One region of the Mesorhizobium sp. AR02 genome, then DNA from elsewhere that is predicted to be linked to it. Evidence: riboswitches for the same ligand, from Rfam matches in the RefSeq annotation. Region 1 holds a riboswitch; each other region holds the start of a gene.
The links. Region 1 has a riboswitch for glycine ahead of gcvT (glycine cleavage system aminomethyltransferase GcvT). Riboswitches for the same ligand answer to the same signal wherever they lie in the genome.
Positions count from the first base shown of each region.

Region 2: it holds a riboswitch for glycine, as region 1 does, so the genes downstream of both, DBIPINDM_RS01685 (D-amino acid dehydrogenase) here and gcvT (glycine cleavage system aminomethyltransferase GcvT) in region 1, are expected to answer to the same signal.
Region 3: it holds a riboswitch for glycine, as region 1 does, so the genes downstream of both, DBIPINDM_RS22675 (FAD-dependent oxidoreductase) here and gcvT (glycine cleavage system aminomethyltransferase GcvT) in region 1, are expected to answer to the same signal.

Region 1 is NZ_CP080531.1:6,323,868-6,331,560, forward strand. Features, by position in the region: gene gcvP (aminomethyl-transferring glycine dehydrogenase) at 1-1,565, opposite strand, end outside; gene gcvH (glycine cleavage system protein GcvH) at 1,583-1,951, opposite strand; gene gcvT (glycine cleavage system aminomethyltransferase GcvT) at 1,957-3,057, opposite strand; glycine riboswitch at 3,207-3,293, opposite strand; gene DBIPINDM_RS34850 (hypothetical protein) at 3,548-4,549, shown strand; gene DBIPINDM_RS34855 (hypothetical protein) at 4,710-5,138, shown strand; gene DBIPINDM_RS34860 (molybdopterin-binding protein) at 5,347-6,138, opposite strand; gene DBIPINDM_RS34865 (cytochrome b/b6 domain-containing protein) at 6,140-7,021, opposite strand; gene DBIPINDM_RS34870 (DUF1345 domain-containing protein) at 7,119-7,693, opposite strand, start outside.
Region 2 is NZ_CP080530.1:392,007-399,699, forward strand. Features, by position in the region: gene DBIPINDM_RS01670 (glycine C-acetyltransferase) at 1-417, shown strand, start outside; gene DBIPINDM_RS01675 (M24 family metallopeptidase) at 473-1,642, opposite strand; gene DBIPINDM_RS01680 (GlcG/HbpS family heme-binding protein) at 1,834-2,265, opposite strand; gene DBIPINDM_RS01685 (D-amino acid dehydrogenase) at 2,303-3,541, opposite strand; glycine riboswitch at 3,680-3,769, opposite strand; gene DBIPINDM_RS01690 (hypothetical protein) at 4,061-4,648, opposite strand; gene DBIPINDM_RS01695 (ISNCY family transposase) at 4,766-6,142, opposite strand; gene DBIPINDM_RS01705 (hypothetical protein) at 6,587-6,913, opposite strand; partial or broken gene DBIPINDM_RS01710 (transposase) at 6,910-7,359, opposite strand; partial or broken gene DBIPINDM_RS01715 (IS701 family transposase) at 7,287-7,693, opposite strand, start outside.
Region 3 is NZ_CP080531.1:3,815,182-3,822,874, reverse strand. Features, by position in the region: gene DBIPINDM_RS22685 (ATP-grasp domain-containing protein) at 1-469, shown strand, start outside; gene DBIPINDM_RS22680 (S9 family peptidase) at 577-2,730, opposite strand; glycine riboswitch at 3,532-3,628, shown strand; partial or broken gene DBIPINDM_RS22675 (FAD-dependent oxidoreductase) at 3,675-3,890, shown strand; gene DBIPINDM_RS22670 (IS66 family transposase) at 3,908-5,506, opposite strand; partial or broken gene DBIPINDM_RS22665 (D-amino acid dehydrogenase) at 5,593-6,645, shown strand; partial or broken gene DBIPINDM_RS22660 (GlcG/HbpS family heme-binding protein) at 6,682-7,113, shown strand; gene DBIPINDM_RS22655 (M24 family metallopeptidase) at 7,278-7,693, shown strand, end outside.

The DNA of each region.
Region 1 (7,693 bases):
TAGCCGGCCGAGTGCGCTGATGGCGCGAACGGATGCAGATTGGCGATGCTTGGCCAGCTCACCGGCATCATTTCGGCCGCGGCGTTGAGCTTCATCGTGCAGGATCCCAGCGGGATCATTGAGCGGTCGAGCGCCAGATCCTTGTCGGCCAGCCGGCGCAGCAAGCGCATCATGTCGGTTTCCGACTTGTTTTCGTTGAAGACCGGCTGCGTCAGAAACTCCTTTCCACGCGGCTTGCCGGGAACGGTGCTGTCGGCTGAAGCGGCAGCCTTGGCGCCGAACAGGGCCGCGATCGCATCGAGATCGGCATCGGTCGAGGTCTCGTCGAAGGCGATGCCGACATGGTCGGCGTCGATGACGCGCAGCAGCCGGCCGGTCTTTTCGGCGGCGGCGGCGATCTGCGCGGCGTTGCCTTTGGCCTCCACCGTCACCGTGTCGAAGCGGCTGGCGCCGAGCACCGAAACGCCTGCCGCCTTGAGACCGCTTGCCAGACGGTTGGCGAGCGCGTGGATGCGCCCGGCGATCGCTTGCAGACCGGCTGGGCCGTGCCAGATGGCATAGGCCGTCGCCATATTGGCGAGCAGCGCCTGCGCGGTGCAGATGTTGGAGGTCGCCTTGTCGCGGCGGATATGCTGTTCGCGCGTCTGCAAGGCCAGGCGGTATCCCGGCCGGCCCTTGCTGTCTGTGGACTGGCCGACCAGGCGGCCGGGCATCAGCCGGGTCAGCCTGTCGGCGACGGCGCAATAGGCAGCATGGGGGCCGCCAAAGCCCATCGGAACGCCAAAGCGCTGCATCGGTCCGACGGCAATGTCGGCGCCGAGTTTCGCCGGCGCATCGGTCAGCGTCAGGCCAAGCGGATCGGCGATGAAGACGACCAGCGCGCCTGCGGCGCGTGCCTTGTCGATCGCTGCCTTGTGGTCGCCATAGACGCCAAAAGTGTCAGGCCAGGAGACGAGCAAAGCGGCGGTGTTGTCATCGATCGTTTCGCCGTCGATCTCGATGCCGAGCGGTTCGGCGCGGGTGCGCACCACATCCAGCGTCTGCGGGTGCGGCGCGCCGGCGAACGCCACCTTGGTGCGCTTGTCGCGGTGGTGGCGAAGCGTAATGCCGACCGCTTCGGCGACAGCGGTTGCTTCATCGAGCAGCGAGGCCGATGCCACCGGCAGGCCGGTCAGTTCGGTGACCAAGGTCTGGAAATTGAACAGCATTTCGAGCCGGCCTTGGCTGATCTCGGCCTGATAGGGCGTATAGGCGGTGTACCAGGCCGGATTCTCGAACAGATTGCGCTGGATGACCGGCGGCACGTGGACGCCGTGATAGCCGGCGCCGATGAAGCTCTTCAGCACCGTGTTCTTCGCCATGGTCGCCGACAATTCGGCCAGTGCTTCGGCTTCGCTGGCCGGCGCGGGCAGAGTCAGCGGCGTGTCGAGGCGGATCGATCTCGGCACGGCCTGGCTGATCAGCGTCTCGACCGAGGGGACGCCGATCACGGCAAGCATGGCTCTGACATCGTTGACGCCAGGACCGATATGGCGGGCCGAGAAGGGGGTAAGTGCTGTGCTCATCGTTTTAAGTCCTGTTATCAGGCGATATGGGCTTTGTAGGCGGCCTCATCCATGAGGCCGGCGAGCTGGCTTTCGTCGGCAAGCTTCATCTTCCACAGCCAGCCGGCGCCGGTTGCCGCCGAGTTGACCAGCGATGGGTCGGATGACAGCGTGCCGTTGGCCTCGGTGATCTCGCCATCGACCGGCGCATACACATCCGAGGCCGCCTTGACGGATTCGACCACGACGGCGGTATCGCCCTTGGCCAGCTTCTTTCCCGTTTCCGGCAGTTCCACGAAGACGAGATCGCCGAGCTGCTCCTGCGCGTAGTCGGTGATGCCGACCGTGGCGATGCCGCCTTCGACGCGGAGCCATTCGTGATCTGAGGTGAAATAGGTCGTTGCCATGGAATTCATCCTTTGCGGTAGCGATGAGGGGTGAAGGGCAGGGAACTGATATCGACGGGGATTTTTGTACCGCGCACATCGGCGAAAACCCTTGTGCCGGGCTTTGCCAGCGCTGTTGCGACATAGCCCATGGCAACCGGATGACCGGCCGAGGGGCCAAAGCCGCCCGATGTGACATGGCCGGCGGGATTGCCGTCGGCATCGAACAAAGCAGCACCGGCGCGCACCGGCTGGCGGCCTTCCGGCTTCAGCCCGACGCGCTTTTGCGCCGGGCCGCGTTCGACGGCGGCGCGCAAGGCATCGGCGCCGATGAAGGCGCCGGAAGCGCGGATTTCCTTGGGGATTGCCCACATCAGCGCGGCGGCGGCCGGGTCCGTCTCCGGCGTGATGTCCTGGCCATGCAGGCAAAGCCCTGCCTCCAGCCGCAAGCTGTCGCGCGCGGCAAGGCCGATCCACAGCACGCGCTCATCCTCGAGTAGCTTTGTGACCAAATCCCGCGCGGCGGCCTCCGGCAGGCCGATCTCGAAACCGTCCTCGCCGGTATAGCCCGACCGGCTCATGAACCAGTTTTTCCGTGGCTCGACCCCGTGCATGAACAGCAGCGAGCCGGTCTCGATGCCCGCGCGGGAGAGAGCTGCCCAGGCTTCGGGTCCCTGGATGGCCAGGAAGACGCGGTCGAGCGGCTCAACCTTCACATCGAAATCGGCGGCCAGCGCGCGCAAATGCTTTTCGTCGGCGACGGCGTTGCCGGCATTGGCGACCACCATGAACCTGGTATCGCCGAGGCGGGTGACGATCAGGTCGTCCAAGATGCCGCCGGCTTCATTGAGGAAAAAGGACAGTTTCGACTGCGAGATTTCGAGCGCGCCGGCATCCAGCGGGCAGGCGCGGTTGAGCAAGGGAATCGCGCCTGGTCCGCTGACCTCGAACAGTTTCATGTGCGAGATGTCGAACAGGCCGGCATGTTCGCGGGTATGCAGATGTTCCTTCATGACGCCGGCCGGATAGGTCAGCGGCATCGACCAGCCGGCAAAGGCGCCGAAGCGCGCACCGGCGGCTGTGTGGATATCTTCGAGGGGAAGGTGTTTTGAGTCGTCGCCCGTCATGTCGTCTCCAGAGTCGCACGCAATCGGCCGCGAATGGCGACCAGTCCGTGCCCCTCTGTCTGAAGCCTGAGAGACTCGCGCAGCCGGAACTCTGTCAGCGGCGCTTACACCTTCGGCGCGGGGGCAAGCCCCGACTTTCCAGAGTGTCTTTCCCGTCTACGGTTCTTTTGCCTGAGAGATTTCGGGCGATTTCCCCTTCGGCGGCAGCTCTCGCTGCTCTCTCCCGCAAACAGGTAGGACTCAAAACCTCAAGTCCTCGACGCGCCATCCATAGCCCGTCGGCGACACCTTGTCACCTCCCAGCGACATCTAAAGCGCGTCGCGCTTTAGACCTTTGTTTTGATGCATGCCGTTCTCCCAAAACCGCTGCACACTTTTGGGCGACATGCATTGGCCGACAAGTCTTCGCTAACCACGCCGTTTGCCGGTTTTTCAAGACACTCCTGATATAGCGGGCCGATGTAACGCTTTGGGGCGGACGGGGACGACAATGGGCGAATTAATCATGAGCGCGCCGGTGGCGGGGCTGACCTCGAAGAATCGCATTGCCCCGGAAGATGTGGTGATGCTGCGCCGCGACGTGTTCGCCGACGGCGTGGTGACCCGAGGCGAGGCCGAGGCGCTGTTCGCGCTCGACCAGACGGCGCGGGACAAATGCGCGGAGTGGGCGCCGTTCTTCGTCGAGGCGGTGACCGACTACATCGTCCATCAGGAAAAGCCGTCGGGCTATATCTCGCAGGACAACGCCGACTGGCTGGTCCGCATCATCTCGCGCGACGGCATGGTCGACAGCCGAACCGAACTCGAATTGCTGGTCCACGTGCTGGAAGAAGCACGATCGTCGCCGGGCAAGCTTTGCGTCTATGCGCTGGAGCAGGTCGCTCATGCCGTCATCGACGGCAAGGGGCCGCTGATGCTGGGCGGCGCGCTGGTGCCCGGGCTGATCGCCAAGGCGGAAGTTGAGCTGCTGCGTCGCATCCTCCACGCCCATGGCGGCGACGGCAACATCGCCATCACCCGCGGCGAGGCCGAGGTGCTGTTCAAGATCAATGAACAGACCGCGCAGGCCAAGAACGATCCGTCCTGGAACGACCTGTTCGTCAAGGCGATCGCCAATTTCGTCATGTGCTCGGCCGGCTATGAAGCCCCGACCCGCGATGTGGCGCTGCGCCAGGAAAGCTTCCTCGAACATGCCGATCCGGACATCGGCGGCTTCTTCAGCCGCATGGTCTCCGGTGGCCTTGCCGGCATCATCGAGGCCTACCGGTCCCCGGATGACATCGAGGCCGAGTGGGAAGCCAAGAACAGGGCGGCCGAGGCCTTGGCCCGCCGCGCCGAAACGATCGATGCCGGCGAAGCCAAATGGCTGGTCGGACATATCGGCGTGGACAGGCCTCTCTACGAAAACGAGCGCGCGCTGCTGACCCTGATCAAGCATGCCTCGCCGGAGATCCATCCGGCGCTGAGGCCACTGCTCGACAAGGTGGCCTGAAAGAACAAGCGTCCGCAGCGTCGCTTCCTCCGTGACGTTGTAGTGTTGCCATACAAGGGACGGCAGGCCGGAAAGCACCCTATCTGTTTCGATAGGGTTCGTCGGCCATGAAACTCCTCTAGTGTTGGGTGGGGACGTCCACTCTCTGGGGAGTACAAACATGACCATGCTTCGTAAGATGCTTGCTCTTGCCTTTGCCGCCGGCCTTGGCTCGACAACGCTGGCCTTCGCCGGCGGGATGACGCCGCAACAACAGGCTGACGCGCGCACCAAGGTCGAAACAGCCGTGGCGCTGGCCAACATCGCCAAGGCCGACAAGGACGGCGAGGCGATGCTCGTCGCCGCCAGGATGCTGGCCGAGGCCGGTCCGGTGGCCGAGCAGGGCGCCAAGGTGAAGGACGGAAAGCCGACGCTCATGGACACCGGCAAGATGGCCAAGATGGCCAAGGAAATGGGCGCCGACGCCAAGAAGGCCGATGCCGTCGCCAGCATGGCGACGTCGAACGGCGAAACGGCGCGTAGCGACGGCTACTGGTACTACAGCTGTGATTCCTACAACAACTGTCAGTGGATCTACGCCGGCTATTGAGCGGGGCCGGGGGGCTCAAACATAGCACGGCATTGGCGATCGGCCCGTGGCTCCCACGGGCCGATCATCATTTTGTGGCGAGGCTAGAGCTGTTCACCGTTTCGCCGAAACGGCGACCCGCTCTAAGTCCTTGTTTTGACGCAATTCCCTAGGGAAAGCGCTACGCGCTTTTCCCGGGAAAACCGTTCACACTTTTCCTGGAATTGCTCTAGATGCCGCCATACCAGTCGTAGCCATTGTCTTCCCAATAGCCGCCGCGACCGCCGCCGACATTGGCGAAGCCGTCGACTAATTCGATCTTGTAGAGATATTTCGGCATCTTGTAGCCGAGCTGGCGCTCGACGCGGACGCGCAGCGGTGCGCCGTTTTCGACCGGTAGCGGCTTGCCGTTCAGGCCATAGGCCAGGATCGTCTGCGGATGGCGGGCGTCGATCAGGTCGATCGTGCCGTAATATTTGATGTCGCCGGACAGGCTGCGGTCGATCGTGTCGAGGCAATGGAACATGACATAGCGCGCCTGCGGCTTGACCACGGCCTGGTCGAGCACCAGCGACAGCGGCGTGCCGGTCCATTTGGCGATGCAGCTCCAGCCTTCGACGCAGTCGTGGCGGGTGATCTGGGTGCGGCTCGGCATGTTCATGATCTGCTCGCGGCTGAGCGACAAAGGCTTCTCGACGAGGCCGGAGACCTCCAGCCGCCAGTCGGCAAAATTGTTGGCGAGCAGGGCCTTGTAGTCGTCATCGTCGGGCGCGGTGACGCCATTCGGCCGCTGCGGCTGGCGGATATCGGCTTCGGTGAATTCCGGCGCCAGCGCGTCACGGCCAGCAAGCAGGCGTTGCGCGCGATATGTCAGGCCATTGGCGTTTTCGAGGAAACTGCGCAGGCCGCTGCCGATGCTCAACTGGCTGTCGAAGGCGTCGCAGCCCGACAGCATGATGCCGGAGGCGCCGAGGCTGGCGGCAGTCAGGAATTTCCGGCGGCTGATCTGGAACTTCGCCATGTCAGGCACTCCTCTCGCTCGTCTTGTCGTCATGCGCGGGAGGATCGGTGCGGTACCAGCCGGTGATGATCGAGCGCAATTCGTTGATCGGGCCGGCGGCCAGGATCATCAGGATGTGGATGATGAAGAAGCCAACCAGCAGCAGCATGACGGTGAAATGGATGGTTCGCGCCGTCTGCCGGCCGCCGAGCAGCTCGTTGAGGAAGGGCAGCACCGAATTCATGCTGGGGGACATGGCGAGGCCGGTGATGATCATCAGCGGCAACAGCACGAACAGCACGCCGCCATAAGCCATCTTCTGCAGCGTGTTGTATTCGCGTGTGTGGTGGAATTTCAGCCTGGCGTGGTCGATGATGTCCTGCGGCAGCCGCTTGAGGTCGTCGAGGCGCGGCGCGAGATCGCGCCTGATATGGCCGTTGATCAGGCTGGCGACCAGCCAGACGATCAAGGTCGTCGTCAGGATCCAGGCAAAGAAGAAATGCACGACGCGGGCGGTGCCGAGATCATAGTAGGACGGGATGGTCGCCCAGGACGGGAAACCGCGCGCCGTCTCGTTGCCGGGCGGACCTGACCAGCCAAGCACGCCGGTCGTGTCGAAGCGGTGCCCGAAGATTTCGGTGTAACCGCGTGGACCGGCACTCGTGTTTTCGGCACCGATTTCGAAAATGGTGTTGTTGTAGCCGAAGCCGGATTGCTTGCCGATGTAGAGTTGCGGTCGGGCGTTGAAGATCTGCAGGCCGGATAGCAGCATGAAGAACAGCGAGATGGCCCAGATCCAGTGCGTCAGCCGCGTCCAGCGCGACTGCCGGTAGATCAGCGTCTTGTCGTTCGAAGCGGGAACGCCCGGTCCAATTTCGGATTGGCTTCTGGCAACCGATTCCATCTTGTCTCGTCTCCCGGCCTCGCGGCGCGACCTGCGCGTTCATTGTCCTCCTGATACGTCGCGATCCAAACCGATGTTTCACCCGATCACGGATTTATTATGGACCGCCCAGGCTGACGGCGAGATTGACCGCCGCGGCGACGATGATCGTGTTGAAGAAGAACGACAGGATCGAATGGACGAGCACGACACAACGCATATGCGTGGTCGAGATGTTGGTGTCGGCGGTCTGCGCCGTCATGCCGATGACTGCCGAGAAGTAGAGGAAATCCCAGCCTTCCGGCCGTTTGTCGCCTGGGAACAACAATCCGCCAACCGGGATTTTCTTCTTGGTCTCAGTGTCGACTGCATCGCCGTCCATCCAGTAGACATGGGCATAATGGAGCGCCGCCATGGCATGGATGGTGAACCAGCCGAGCGGGATCGACAGCAGCGCGAAGCCAAGTTCAACCGGATGCCCTCTGCCTTTCTGATTGATCAGCAGGAACAAGGAGACAACGGTAACGCCGACGACAACAAGCGTCACCGCGAAGATGACCAGCACCGGCAGGTCGGTGGCGCGCGCATTCTTGCTGAGATACTTACCGGTGAACGTTGGCATCTGGCTGACGACAAGAATGACGTAGGCGGCGAAAAATGCATTGGCGCCGATCGAGTAGGCGAGCGGGGCGT
Region 2 (7,693 bases), on a different replicon from region 1:
GTCGTCGATTGGCTGCGCCAGCGCTCACGGCCCTATCTGTTCTCCAACACGCTGATGCCGGCGATCGCCGGCGCCTCGATAAAAGTGTTTGACATGATCCGCCACGGCGATGCGCTGCGCGAACGCCTCTATGCCAATGCCGCGCGGTTCCGATCCGAGATGGGCAAGCTCGGCTTCACGTTGGCCGGCGCCGACCACCCGATCATCCCGGTGATGCTGGGCGAGGCGACGCTGGCGCAGGAGGTGGCGGCGCGCATGCTGAAGCGCGGCATCTATGTCATCGGCTTTTCGTTCCCGGTGGTGCCGAAAGGCCAGGCGCGCATCCGCACGCAGATGTCGGCCGCCCACTCCAGCGCCGACATCGACCGCGCCGTTGCGGCGCTTGCGGAGGTAGCAAGGGAACTTTCGGTTATATGACCCGCCTCTAAATCTCGCCGCAAATCGGAGGTTCGGGCGAGAGCCTTGAACCCCATCAGCCTATCTGAGCTAGCTGCTTCGGCGCCCGAACTGTGAGCAGCTGGGCCTTTCCTTCAGTGACCACGACCGTTTCCTCGTGGAGGACGATTTTACCGGGCTCGTACTCCAAGGCAGGCTCAATGCAGAGCACCATGCCCGGCTGCAGCATCGTCTTGTCCTCCAGTCGAATTGACGGCGGTTCGGTCAGCCGCAACCCAAGCCCATGTCCCATGCGTCCGTTGCTATTGAGGTCCGCCCCACCCGAAGAGAGTGCTTTGGCCATCTGTTCAAAGACAAATCCGGCGGTAACGCCTGCTGTCGCCGCTTGAAGGCCAATCTCGTGCGCTTCCCAAACCTTCTCTTGAGCATACCGTAGGGCATCTGTAGCCCTGCCAACCTGGTAGTTGCGATCGTAATCGCAGAAATACCCGTCGAAGGTCGTACCCGTGTCGATGAAGAGCAGGTCACCATCAGCGATTGGCCGGTCCCTTGGCCCGCCCGTAATCTCGAAAGGCCCGCCGACGTCGGATCTGCAAATCAGGAACGGGATAGCGCCGGCGCCGCCCATATTGAGGCGACCGCGGAATTCCCGAAGGATCGTACGTTCCGTATCGCCGATTTTAACGAAATCGGGCACTTGGGCGTATACGGCACCCGCGATGTCGACAGCCTTTTTGATCTTACTGACCTCGGCCGCGCTCTTGATCATGCGGAGCTGCCAAATGAGGCTTGCGCCATCGACAATCTCGACGCCTTTCAGATCACCGATGATCGCATTCAATTGCGTTACCGGCATTCCCAGTCGCAATTCGAAACCAAGCTCGGCCCCGACCCGTCCGTGTCGCCGGGGCAGGTCGGACATCGCAGCGACAACGAGAGATGTGCCTTCATCCTCGGGCCTAGGCGACGGCCAGGATCTGATTTCCTTGATCCATGTCTTCTCGATGATAGCCCTTCCGATCTCTGGAATGATTGCAAGGGGCGCCCCGGTAGCAGGCACTAGCACGAACCAGGGTCGGGTGTAGCTCTCCCAGAACGTGGAATCGACACCGATGAAGTACCGGATATTGTCCATCGAAGTGAGCAACAAGCCATCCAGGCGATGTTGACCCATCAACTGCTGAGCCCTGGCGACACGCTCTTCGAACTCAGACGGCGCAAATCCGTAGGAGGCTTGCTGATCCATTCGACAACCCTGTCTATCCAAACGTTCTCGACCTTGGCGGCTGCATCTGCCCACCATCCTAAAGGCGCTCAGTGCACGAAAGATGCCAAAATCGCGCCGGCGGCGCAGACGCTATTTCAAATGTGCCTGATCGTCCGCGAGATCTTCGTCACTTGCCCGACGGGCACAAGGCCTTTCGTTGGTTGCCCGAATCAGGCCGCTTGAGCATTCAAACCGCCTATCTCGATTGCTTCCACGGCCACTGCTTCATCGTTGTCAGATGTATCTCCGGTAATCCCTACCGCACCAAGCAACCGACCGGCCTCGTCTCGCACCAGGACGCCCCCGGGGACGGGAACAATCTTTCCGCCTGATATAGCGGTCAGGCCGGCTACAAAGTGAGGTCGGTCGGCTGATGCTTTGTCGAGCCAGCGCGAACCGAAACCGACGGCCAAAGCTCCGTAAGCCTTGCCGAATGCAATTTCAAAGCGGAGCATTGAAGCCCCGTCCTGCTTCTGAAACGCGACCAAGTGGCCGCCAGCATCCAGGACCGCAACGCTCAAGGGCTTAAGACCCTTCCCGCTTGCTGTAGAGCACGCCCGACTAATGATGGAATTGGCAACTTCCAATGTCAGCTTGGTCATATTGGATTTTCCCTTGAGCTTGTTAACTGGGCGTCTTCTATGCCGCCATACGAGCATCGACCGGTAGATCGGCAGCCACAACCGTGGCCAGCATGGCCGATGTTGCAGCAGAAAGCGTCCACCCTAGATGCCCGTGTCCCGTATTATAGAAGACACCTGGAACCCGGCCTTTGCCGACCCGGGGCATCATGTTCGGCATCATGGGTCGCAGCCCTGCCCACGGCACAACGTGTTCAGTTACCACTTTCGGGAACATCATCCGCGTCCAGTCGACCAAAGGTCTGATGCGATCTTCACGGATGTCGAAATTGACGCCGTTGAACTCTGTAGTACCTGCCACGCGCAGGCGGGCTGCGCCGAGGCGGCTGGTCACGATTTTTGCGCGGTCGTCCAGAATGCTTACCCAAGGCGCCGAGGAATCTGCCGCAGACCCCTCCAACTCCACCGTAATTGAATAGCCTTTCACCGGATAAATATTGATGCGATCCCCGAGCATCGCAGCGATATCGCGGCTATTTGTTCCCGCACACACTACAATGCCATCGGCTTCTAGCGTCAGATCGGCGCCATCAGTTGTGCAAACCAGGCTAAAGCGATCCCGGTGTTCAATCCGGATCACCGCAGCGTCATAGATGAATTGGGCGCCGCGCTTTGTGCAGGCCTTCTCCAAACCCGCGCAATATTTGTGGATGTCGCCGGTCGAATCCGACGGGGTGTAAAACCCTCCATAAAAATTGCCATGCAAGGCAGGTTCAATCCCGGCAAATTCGCTGGGCGTCACCGATCGCCGATCGAGGCCGCCCTCGTTCAGCATCTCATTCACCTTTGACGCGTGATCGAAGCCGGCTTTATCCCAATAAACATGCAGGATCCCGCGACGGACGTGATCAAAGTCGATCCCTTCACGGTCGGCGATCTCGAAGAGGTGTTTGCGAGCCGCGATAGCCAGGCGGGTCGTTTCAATCGTGTTCTCGCGATATCGCGAAATATGGGACACGAATTCCAGCAGCCAGCTGTACTTGTGCCACGACGGGGTAGGGTTCATGAGGAGCGGTGCATCCCGCCGAAGCATCCACTTGATGCCCTTGAGGACGGTCGACCAGTGATTCCAGACTTCGGCATTGCTCGCGGACAGCTGGCCGCCGTTGGCGAACGACGTTTCCATCGCGGCATAGCGGCGCCGCTCAACCACAGTCACGTCGTAGCCTTGCTCCAACAAAGCATAGGCCGTCGACACACCGGCAATTCCGGCGCCAATTACAATGATTTTGGGCATTCTGAACTCCGAACAGTACAATGGGGTGCGAGACTGGCCCGCGGCGAATCCCCAAATCTGTCTCGGGTACCTGAGAGCTTAACCGGACTTGCCGGCTTTCCCCTTCGGTGGACGCTCGAAGCGTCTCTCTCCAGATCGTTCGGCAGTGCGGTCACTTTTGCCTGAGAGTTTCCTTGGGGGGTTGCTCCGTCGGCGTCGGCAGTTGCCGATCTCTCCCGTCCAGCCTTTGAACACCACAACTATACGATCATAGACCATACCTTGGTCGCCATTTCGATATCTGTGCTGAAATGAGCGGATCATTTTTCCGGTGTTTTTGACCGATATGAGCCCATCGTGCCCGATTTGAGAAATCGGCTGAGAGTGGTCCTGGCACACTGGTAAGCGGTTGACATCGCACCTGATGAGGTCAGTTCGTCTAAAGCTGAGCGGAAGCAGCACTGCCGGCCTATAGGCCCCGATTTAACATAATGGATATTATCGGTACATCGACAAGCAATTGATTTCAAATAGGATTCGTCAAGTTCCATAATTTATATTATGCAACATTCGCAATCCCCGTTTGTATGTGTTCTTGTACTTCATGAACATGCCTTGGAGATTATGCGTTACTGAGATCTCTGGCAAGATGATCAAGAGCGAGCGCATTGCGAAAAGCAATGAAAGCGCAAGGCTGGACGCCGCCTCCTCAAGCTCGTCCCTCTCCACCTTGGGCTCCAGCGTCAAGTGGACGTGGCCGTCCTTATCCTTAAAAACGTGACGGTGCAGCGACGTCCAGCTTACATGCAATGCATCGGCCGATATTTCTCGGTAGACGTGACTGAGTCTTGGCACGGGCGAGTCGATGTCGGAAACTTGCAAGCGCTGCTTGGGGCCGTGCATTCGCTTGATGAACCCATTGAGGACACTGGCCTGGTCCTTGGGTAGTCGGCCTTCATTGACAGCCAGATGCCGTTTGGCGCGAGAACGCCTGCTGTGCTCGTCGTCCTCTTTCAATCGGGTGAGGTATTGGGGGTCAGTTTCGGCGGCATAGAGGTGTAGGGCACAATCGATGACTGACCGGCAGGCGTTCCTGAAGGCCAGTTCTCGCCTGGCATCGATAAGCACCAGGGCGCTTCTTGGCGCCGACGTGAGCACCCGATCGGGCGTCGGCTGGTCAGGGTTGCGCAGCCCGATCGGGGGCGTTCCAATAGGGCTCCTCGGCTTTAGCTTTGAGAGCTGACTTCACTCGGCAGCATCCAGCCTTGCCAGCGCTTGTTGTCGACGCGCGATGACAGCAGGATCATTCATGAAATCCTTCCTACGCCCCGGCTTCCTGTCGCGCTTCTGATAGCCAGTCTGTTCGCTGTTCGTCTTAATCTTCGGCGCGGGCCGAGCCTCATCTTGCTGGCTCTTGATCCAGGATAGAACCTCGCCAAGCCGCTTGTTCTCGGTGACCGCGGCGTGGGTGACGCGCTGCTCTTTGTCGAAGACAGTGTAGGGCAGGGAGCATGCCTTCCACCGAACATCCAGGCGACCGTCGGCGAACTCGTAAATATCGACATATCTGCCGACCAGGCCGCATGAGATATCGTTCTTCTCCAGCATGATCTGCTTGCGTTCGTAGGAGAAAGACAATTGCTGGCCGACATAGCGCTGCTCGCGTTTGCAGAGCAGGTCGCGGAGTCGATCGGCCGGCATGTTCAAGACACGATGCAGATTGTCCGGCCGGGTGGGGATCTTCGCAAACTTGTCGTTGAAGCTGGTCGTGAATGCCGGCAGAAAAGCGTTGGCTTCTTCGATATCTGAGATGCCAGCAAGACGCAGTTCCTTCACAAGCCGGTCCTGCAGCGTGCGATTGACACGTTCTACCCGGCCCTTGGCCTGGCTCGAATTGGCGCACAGGATCTCGATGTTGAGCTCGGACAAGGCTCGGCCGAATTGCGTCATGCCGCGGCCGGCACGAGCCTCGGCCTTCGCCACCCGAAATACCGTGTGCTTGTCGGAATAGAACGCCACTGGGCAGCCGTGCGCCTTCAGATAAAGATCCAAGGCCTCGAAGTAACTGAACGTGCTCTCCGACTTCACGAAGCGCAGTTGCTGAAGCTTGCCGGTCGCGTCATCGATGAAGACGAGCAGGGTGCATGGACCGCCCCGCTCCTCGAACCATCGATGCTCGCTGCCGTCGATCTGCACCAACTCGCCATAGGCTTCGCGGCGCAAGCGCGGCTGATGGAATGTCCGGCGCTGCTTGCGCGACAGCCAGATTCCGGCCTCAGCCATCCATTTGCGCAGCGTCTCACGCGATACGGTGACACCATGATCCTCAGCCAGCTTCTCAGCCGCAAGCGTCGGGCCGAAGTCCAGATAGTGTTCGCGGATGAGCGATAGAGTGAAGTCCCGAACGCCGTCGACAATCTGACGGTTCGAGCGTCGGCCGCGCGCCTTGTGTCGCAGCGCGGAGGCACCGTCGATTTGGAAAGTCTTCAAGAGCCTCTGGACCTGACGCCTGGTCAAGCCGAGCACATGTGCTGCCGTGACCGTTGTCATCCTTCGCTCGATGATCTTCGATAGAACCTCTATGCGTTGCAGCTCGCGTTCGCTCATCAACACCAATCCCACCTACAGTCTCCCTCGCTATCGGTGCCGGGGAGAATGGCATTCAGCAAAGCGGAAGCGACATTCCTACTTTGCAGAAGTGGGACATTTTAACTTTGCTCGTACACGCAAAAGTGGCATAATATAAATTATGGAACTGACTAGTCATTGATACTATTAACTAATTCGGTTTGCCATTCTCTATCCACTGTGTCGCGGATACATCCAGAAACCGGCCAAGTGAACGCAAATAGGCAACGATCTCCAGCTTCAGAAAATCGCGATCGCCGTGTGCTTCAGCTCAGACTCCGCGTCGACCATCTCCTCGATGTCTCGGAGCATGTTGCTGTGGTGACCTACGGCACAAATGTCGCATCCGGCCTTGATGATTTCATCTACAAGGCCGGAGTTTCGCTCGCCTGCATTAGTCTCATCCTCGTCTCCCTTGGGCGCGGCGCCCGGTCTAGTCTAGCAGGTTGTTGAAGAAGTCCACTTGCGGGCGGCGAAGTCTGCTTCGTCACCGCCATGGAAGCAGATTTGTCCGTTGATAGAGCCGTCTGGTTGGATTTCGGCCCAGCCATTGCCTTGGGCGTCATCCATTTCGTCATTGCCTTGCCAGGAGAAAGCGACATTGTTGCTGTCGCCCGCTTCGAAGATTTGCCCGATGACGCAGCCGAAGGCGAATTCGCCGGAGCCATCGGCCGCGAACTCAATGTAGGCGGGCTCCATCATGTCGCGATAGTCCTCGACATAGTCGGGCATCGCGATGATCCGCCAGCGGCCGATGAGGCTCATGCCGGCACCGCCAGCAGCTTGGGCAAGCGGATCAGATTGTAAGCCGCCAGGTTCAAGGTGAAGGCCGCGCCCACACGGGCGCACCCTCGCAGCTTGACCTTGGCCATGCCGGCCGAGGCCTTGATCCAACCGAACACTTCCTCGATCCGCTTGCGGCAGCGCTGGCTGACATCATAGCCAGGATGGCGCTTCGTGCGGTCATCGATTGCCGTCACGCGAGGCTTGCCGGTTTTGCTCAGATGGCCGTCGATGGCAATGTGCGGCGTGACCTTGCGCTCGCGCAGGTCCTTGACGAACTGGCGCACATCATAGGCCTTGTCGGCGCCCAGCGTGATGCGCCGCCGCGACGGTCTGCGGTCCAACATGGCGAGCGCGGCATCACGCTCGCCTGTGCCCGTGGCCTGGGTAATGCCGCCATCGACCGCCAGCCCATGACGGTTCTCCACCCGCCATCTGCGCCGTAACCGGCATCGGCAAGGATCACGCCTACTGGTGTCTTCGTCGCTAGCGCGGCATGGATTTGCTCAAGCGCGATCTGTGGCTTGGTTTGGAAGATTATGTCGTCCGGGATTTTCGCCTTCTTTCGACGTTCCAGATCGTGCGCCCAGATTTCTGGTAGATAAAGCTGCCAGGCGACCGGCAAGCTGCCGCCTTCGTTCGCAATCGAAAGACTGACGGCGACCTGGCAATTGTCCTGCTTGCCAAGCTGACCGCAATATTGACGCGCAACGCCGACCGAATGCTTGCCCTTCTTTGGAAAGCCTGTGTCATCGACAATCC
Region 3 (7,693 bases), 2.5 Mb from region 1:
TCTCGGCCTTGGCTGGGGGCCAACGAATATTGAACTCCGGTGGACGAAGCGCGGCCCAGTCGTCATAGAAGTCAATCCGCGTCTCGCTGGTACACCTGATCCTCAACTGGTTCAGCTGGCTTACGGGCTCGATCTTATCACCGAGCACATCAAACTTGCCATCGGTGACGGATGGGACTTGCGCAAAAGGCATTCGCACACTGCAGCCGCACGAATCCTGATTGCGGATCGCGATGGCACCATCGATTCGATCGCTTGCGAGAGTCGGGCGGCCGCTGTATCAGGTGTCGCAGAGGTCAAATTCTATATAGAATCCAAGACGCCGATTGTCAGGACAGGCGATTCCCGAGACTGGATCGGCCATGTCATGGCCGCTTCACCCAGTCTTCCAGAGACCGAAGTCGCACTTCAGCGCGCCGTCGAACTAATCAGTTGGTCGATCACGCCATTTCCGGCGCCTGGCGAATAACAGCGATCAGCGGCCTCTGAGCAGTCTGACGTCTTTGTCATCAGAGCCGCCACTCACATAACTTCCCGTCTGACCACAGTCTGTCAGGATATGCGGACTGAATCCGCTCAGCTGCTCGGGCGTCGGAGATGATCGAGCACCCAGGCCATCCGAAAAGCTGCTTCCTCGGCTACGCTAGGTCCGTGTGAACCGCTGCTGTGACCGCCCACCGTCCGCATGCGGAAGACAAGATTGGGGTCGTGATCGGCTGCGCAGAACCGGCGCTGCGCTACGTAGCGGGCGGGCTGGTAGTAGAGCACCTGGCCATCGTTGAGCGCAGCATCGACGTAGGTCGGCGGAAGCGGACGATCGGCGCTGAGATTGTAGTACGGATCGTAGCTACGGAGGTACCGATACTCGTGGACGATGTGGGGGTCTCCGTATTCCGCCGTTTCAACTCGCGCGTACGGCATTGTGAAATCCAGCTCGGTATCCAGGATGTCAGCTAGTGGAACTTCGGCGAGCACGGCGCAGAACAAGTCGGGCCGCAAGGCGGCGGTAGCAAGCACAACACCCCCACCGCCGCTCTTTCCGTCGATCACGATACCGTCGAGGGTGGCGAACCCCTGCTCAACGAGCCCCTCTGCAGCGGCGATCAAATCTGTGAAGGTTGTGCGCTTTCGATCGCCGGTGGCCGCTTCGTGCCATGGGTATCCAAGCTCGCCACCCCCGCGTGCGTGCACGATGCCGAAAGCAACCCCTCGATCGAGCAGGCTCAAGCGCTCGGTCATGTACGAAGGCCACGCGAAGAACGAGGGCCATCTCGTTACCCCGTAGCAACCGTACACGTTCAATAACACCGGCCCAGGGCTCGTTCGATCGCGCCGCGCGACCAACGAGACAGGCACCTGCACCCCGTCTTCCGCCTCCACCATGACAACCGTCGCCACATATTGAGCCGCGTCAAACCCCGGAATGCTGGCTTGGTAGCGGACTGCTGATGTGCCCTCGGTGAGATTATGCTCAATGATCAAGTCCGGCGTCACGAACGAACTGATTCTATACATCAGCCTCGAGCCTCGGAACGGATGCCTTGCGACCGAATAGTGCCCCCCCGCCGACAAGCCGACCGTTAAGCTACAGCTCGGCTCATCAGGAACGATCGTGGCTCCAATCCGACCACTTTCGTCGCGCGAGACCAGACGGGGACGGAGGCCGACTCGCTCCAGGAGTACCAGCTGGTGTTCGAGTACGTGCACCTCCTCGAGCATCACACCGTCCCGATGCGGCACCACCTCTTCCCAACCCGAGGGTGACGGGTCGTCAATCGGCGTACGCACGAGCCGCCAATACGGTCCGGTGTCATCAACGTGGAACAGGAACTTGTCCTGCCAGTGCTCGGCAAACACCTGGTGACCCAGTTCCCGCGTCACTAAACGGCGCCACCCAACGCCCAGCTTGTCGGCGGGAAGGCACCACACTTCCACTGGCCCCCGACGAACGCCCTTTACATCCAGGAACAGCCAGGCGCCGCTATCGGAGCGCCTTATCCCCACGTTCAGTCGCTCGTCCGCCTCCTCGAACACGACCTCAGAACTCCCCGCTGCAACGTCCAGGCGGATAAGCTCATGGCATTGTCGCCGCAAGTCCGGCCGCTCCCGCGTGAAAAACAGGGTATAACCATCTGCGGCCCAAGCTGCCGTCACAGCCTGCCTCGAGCCCTGCCAGACGTCACGGCCGGTCTCCATGTCCCGCACCCTAAGCTCGTAGTTCTCGGCACCGATGACATCGAAGCTGAAGGCCACGTAACGCCCGTCGTCACTCGGCTCGAAGACACCGAGCCGGTAAAAGACCTCGGCCCCTTCGAGCGCGTTCGGATCCACAACGAGCTCGGCCGAATCTGCGCCTAGCGGCCGCCGCCACCATCGCGAATGTAGAAGGCCCGGCTCGGGTCTTTGGAAGTACTCGAAAGGGCCAACCTGGAACGCTGGTGGGGCGCCCTCGCAAGGCCGACGGCCTTCAATCTCGGCGACGAGCTCCGCCTTGAGGTCTGTCAAGTGAGCTGTCACTTGGTCCGCGTAGCTGTTCTCTGCTTCCAGATACGCGCGGACATCCGGATTTGTCCGATCGCGAAGCCAGCCGTATTGGTCTATTGTGACGTCGTCATGGAGGATCCGGATTCGTGGTTCGACGCGGGGAAGCGGCGGCGGCATGCGTTCGGCTCCCAGCACGTGGCCGGCCGGCACGGACACGAGACCCATCATTGGCTCGTCTTTGTTCATCATTGCTCCTCTTTGTTCTTCTTATGCAGATCTGGCGACCTTCATAGACGGGTGTATGCGAAAGCCTTCGTTCATCTCGGCTGACCTCTCGGCCGGCACGAGTAACTCGCTTGTTGAACATGGGAAGACACCATTCCGAACGGGGCACGCGTCCGTTCTTCGCGGCGAAGGTTAGCGCGTCGATTTCCCCGGTCTTGTCGCATCTTGAAACTTCAATCGCGGGTTAGAATTATTGCTCCACGACCTCGAAAGGATGACATGTGAGAGCGAAGGCTTTGCGCCAAACTACGGTGACTGATGAAATGTGGATCACACAAACCGATGTGGTTTGGGATGCGAGATGCACTTGGGGCTACCGAAGGATGCCGTGAAGTTCTCTGATAATTCCGCAAAATTGGCCAAAATCGCAGCCTCGGGCCCGTTAGGCCATACGGGGATACGCTCTGAAAGGAACCGCTCCGCTTTCGCCACTCGCCTTTTTGTGCGACGCCAAGCTAAGAACGCTCTGCAAAATGTGGCCGGCTACATTTGATGCGGAGAACCCGCCCGCCCGGATCTGTGAGGGCGAAAGCCTATGGCTGAGCTAATCGGCCGCGCCCCTTGGGCACGCTTGAGCTCATATCGCCAGAAAGCCCGAAAGATTGGTCCGTACATTTCAGCCCCGCAGAGAAAATGGCGATCAATGGCGTGACCTATCGGCGTATAGGTGCGCCGTTCAAAGGCTGGACAGGAGAGATCGGCAACTGCCGACGCCGACGGAGCAACCCCCCAAGGAAACTCTCAGGCAAAAGTGACCGCACCGCCGAACGATCTGGAGAGAGACGCCACGAGCGTCCACCGAAGGGGAAAGCCGGCAGGTCCGGTTAAGCTCTCAGGTACCCGAGACAGATTTGGGGATTCGCCGCGGGCCAACCTCGCACCCATTGCACTGTTCGGAGTTTGACATGCCTAAAATCATTGTAATTGGCGCCGGAATTGCCGGCGTGTCGACGGCTTATGCGCTGTTGGAGCAAGGCTACGACGTGACCGTGGTCGAGCGGCGTCGTTACACCGCGATGGAAACCTCGTTTGCCAACGGTGGCCAGTTGTCCGCAAGCAATGCCGAAGTCTGGAATCATTGGTCGACCGTGCTTAAGGGAATCAAGTGGATGCGTAACCGGGGCAGATTACCGGGCAGTCAGGCTTGAGCGGCTTGCCTAACGAGATCCGGGAGCGGCGGAATCGACTCTTGTGTTGGTATGCCGAGGCGGTCGCCGAGATAGCGGAAGAATGAGACGTCGAGCTTGATGCAGGTCTTCATCAGGCCGAGCAGGACGTCGCGGGCGTTCTTGCCTGCCTCGCTGACGGTTCCGCCGGAGATCTTGCGCTTGGTGACGAAGGTGCGGATGTCGTTTTCCGAGCCATTGGTGTGGAGCGGGATCTCGGGACGATCGAGAACGCGCAGGAGTTCATGCTTGCGGCGATGCAGCCTGGCAAGAAGCCGGTCGAGCATGACGTAGCCGGTTCGTCGTTTGAACAGGCGCTCGAAGCGGGCGCGCAGGGCCGCCGCGCGGCGCGGACAAGGAGCACGCTGGTAGCTCTGGAGGTCGCGATAGAACCACCAGATCAACTGGCGCATGATGTCGACGGCCTGACGTTGATCCGGGGTCACGGGTATCAATTTATGGACGAGCCGCTCGGCGTGGACCCAGCACAGAGCATGGTCGCCGATGCGGAACTGGCCGGCATCATCGGACACGACCACGGTATCGCCAAGAAAGCCGTGGTGGCGGATCGCTCCCCACATCGCCCCTTCGGTGGCGATCCTGACTGGGTTGGGCTCAACCGCGAGCTGGTCGAGGCCGAGTGCGGCCAGATGCGCCTGCCATGCGGCGCTGTCGGCAAATGCCTTGTGCGGCGCAGCCGCCAGCCGCGCGATCACCGGACCGGCGAGGTTGCGGCCGCGCATATAGGCCAGGGCCTCTTCATTGATGAAGTAATCGCTGTGCCCGGCACGCAGCGTCGCCAGGAACGCCTCCCGTGACTTCGATCGCCCGGTGCGGAACGCGGTGAAGCGGCGGTCGCCGATCTGGGTGGTGTAGCCGTCCTGGTGGGCGTGGCGCGCCGACGTATCATCGACGGTGATCCAGGGCGCCGTAGCCAGCCCGGCGCGCAGCACGTCACGGTCCTCCGCCGCGAAGGCCTCCAGGCCCTCCGAAATCAGCCGCACCACCTGGCGCTTCGAAATGTCGACCCCGATCCCGGTCAACAACGCCGTCAACCGCTCCGTCGTCACCTGGCCTTGAATGTGACAGGCCAGAATGAAGCGGCGCAGGTTCGCGCCCCAGCCGCCGATGATCCCCGCCGGCAAGGGCGCCACCATCGTTTCGCCGGTCGGTGTCACCCAGCGCTCGCGGCGATAGCGCACCACCTCGGCCGACAACGCCAGATCGCGCACCAGGATCGTCTCATACCCCTTGAAGCGAGAGCCCGCAGGAGCGCTCACCGCAACCGTCACCTCGCGGCTCACGCGACCGCCGTCGCGCTTGGCGCCGCGCCGGCGGCGCTTGCCCTTGCCAGATGTCGGCTGCGTCGCCTTCTCCATGCCCGATGGCTTGGTCGGCTTGACCGGGGGACGCGGCGGCAGGTCCTTCAGCCGGGCGATCTCATCCTTTAGGGTCTGGTTCTCGGCGCGTAGCGCCTGGTTCTCGATCTCAAGGCTCTCGACCCGGCCTTGAAGACCGCGCACTTCGCCGATCAGCGCAGAAACCAGCCCGCGGAGTTCCGCGAGCGACAAGCCTTCAAGCGAATCAGTCGGTGGTAACATCACGCAAAGGGTGAATCACGAACGCACGCGCCTGCAAACCCCCACCGCCCGGTAATCTGCCCCGGTTACAGTGGATGCTTCGGCGGGATGCCCCGCTCCTCATGAATCCTACTCCGTCGTGGCACAAGTACAGCTGGCTGCTTGAATTCGTGTCCAATATTTCGCGATATCGCGAGAACACGATTGAAACGACCCGCCTGGCTATCGCGGCCCGTAAGCACCTCTTCGAGATCGCTGACCGCGAAGGCATCGACTTTGATCACGTCCATCGCGGTATCCTGCATGTTTGCTGGGACAAAGCTGGCTTCGACCACGCGTTAAAGGTGAACGGGATGCTGAATGAGGGTGGCCTCGACCGGCGTCCGGTGACGCCCAGCGAACTTGCCGGGATTGAACCTGCACTGCATGGTAATTTTTATGGAGGATTTTACACCCCGTCGGATTCTACCGGCGACATCCACAAATATTGCGCGGGTTTGGAAAAGGCCTGCATAAAGCTAGGTGCCCATTTCATCTATGACGCTGAGGTGACCCGGGTTGAACGTGGAGATCGCTTTAACCTCATTTGCACAACTGGTGGCACCGATCAGACGCTAGAAGCCGACGGGATTGTAGTGTGTGCGGGAACAAACAGTCGCGATATCGCTGCGATGTTCGGGGATCGCATCAATATTTATCCGGTGAAAGGGTATTCCATTACGGTGGAGTTGGACGGGTCTGCGGCGGATTCCTCGGCGCCTTGGGTGAGCATTCTGGACGACCGGGCGAAAATCGTGACCAGCCGCCTCGGCGCTGCGCGTCTGCGGGTGGCAGGGACCGCAGAGTTCAATGGTGTCAATTTCGACATCCGTGAAGATCGCATCAGACCGTTGGTCGACTGGACGCGGATGATGTTCCCGAAAGTGGCAACTGAACACGTTGTGCCGTGGGCAGGGCTTCGACCGATGATGCCGAACATGATGCCACGCGTCGGCAAAGGCCGGGTTCCTGGAGTCTTCTATAATACGGGTCATGGGCATCTCGGGTGGACGCTTTCTGCGGCAACTTCGGCCATGCTGGCCACGGTTGTGGCTACGGATCTTCCGGTCGATGCTCGTTTGGCAGCGTAGTAGACGTCCCTGCTATAAAGCCCAAGGAAGTCGAACATGACTAATCTGAAATTGGAAGTCGCCAATTACATCATTAATAGGGCGTGCTCCACAGGGCGGAAAGGGTCTCAAGCCCTTGAGCGTTGCGGTTCTGGATGCTGGCGGCCACTTGGTCGCGTTCCAGAAGCAGGACGGGGCTTCAATGCTCCGCTTTGAACTTGCATTCGGCAAGGCTTACGGTGCTTTGGCTGTCGGCTTTGGTTCACGCTGGCTCGACAAAGCATCAGCCGACCGCCCTCATTTTGTAGCTGGCCTAACCGCCATATCAGGCGGCAAAATAGTCCCCGTTCCCGGGGGTGTCCTGGTGCGAGACCAGACCGGTCGGTTGCTTGGTGCGGTAGGCATTACTGGAGATACATCAGACAACGATGAAGCAGTGGCCGTGGAGGCAATCGAGGGGGGGGCGGGTTGGAAGCTCAGGCGGCCTGACTCTGTGGGTGAGAGAAACAGATCCGTCGACCGATTAGGCACAATTGAAACAGCGTCTGTGCCGCCGGCGCCATTTTGGCATCTTTCGTGCACTGAGCGCCTTTAGGATGGTGGGTAGATGCAGCCGCCACGGCCGAGAACGTTTGGATAGACAGGGTTACAGAATGGATCAGGAAGCCTCCTACGGCTTTGCGCCGACTGAGTTCGAAGAGCGTGTCAGTCGGGCTCAGCTGTTAATGGGTCAACATCGCCTGGACGGTTTGTTGCTCACTTCGATGGACAATATCCGGTATTTCATCGGTGTCGATTCCACGTTCTGGGAGAGCTACACGCGACCTTGGTTCGTGTTGGTGCCTGCTACCGGGGCGCCCCTTGCGATCATTCCAGAGATCGGCAGGGCTATCATCGAGAAGACGTGGATCAAGGAAATCCGATCCTGGCCTTCGCCTCGGCCCGAGGACGAAGGCACATCTCTTGTTGTCGCTGCGATATCCGACCTGTCCCGACGACACGGACGGGTCGGCGCCGAGCTTGGTTTCGAACTGCGACTGGGGATGCCGGTAACGCAATTGAATGCGAT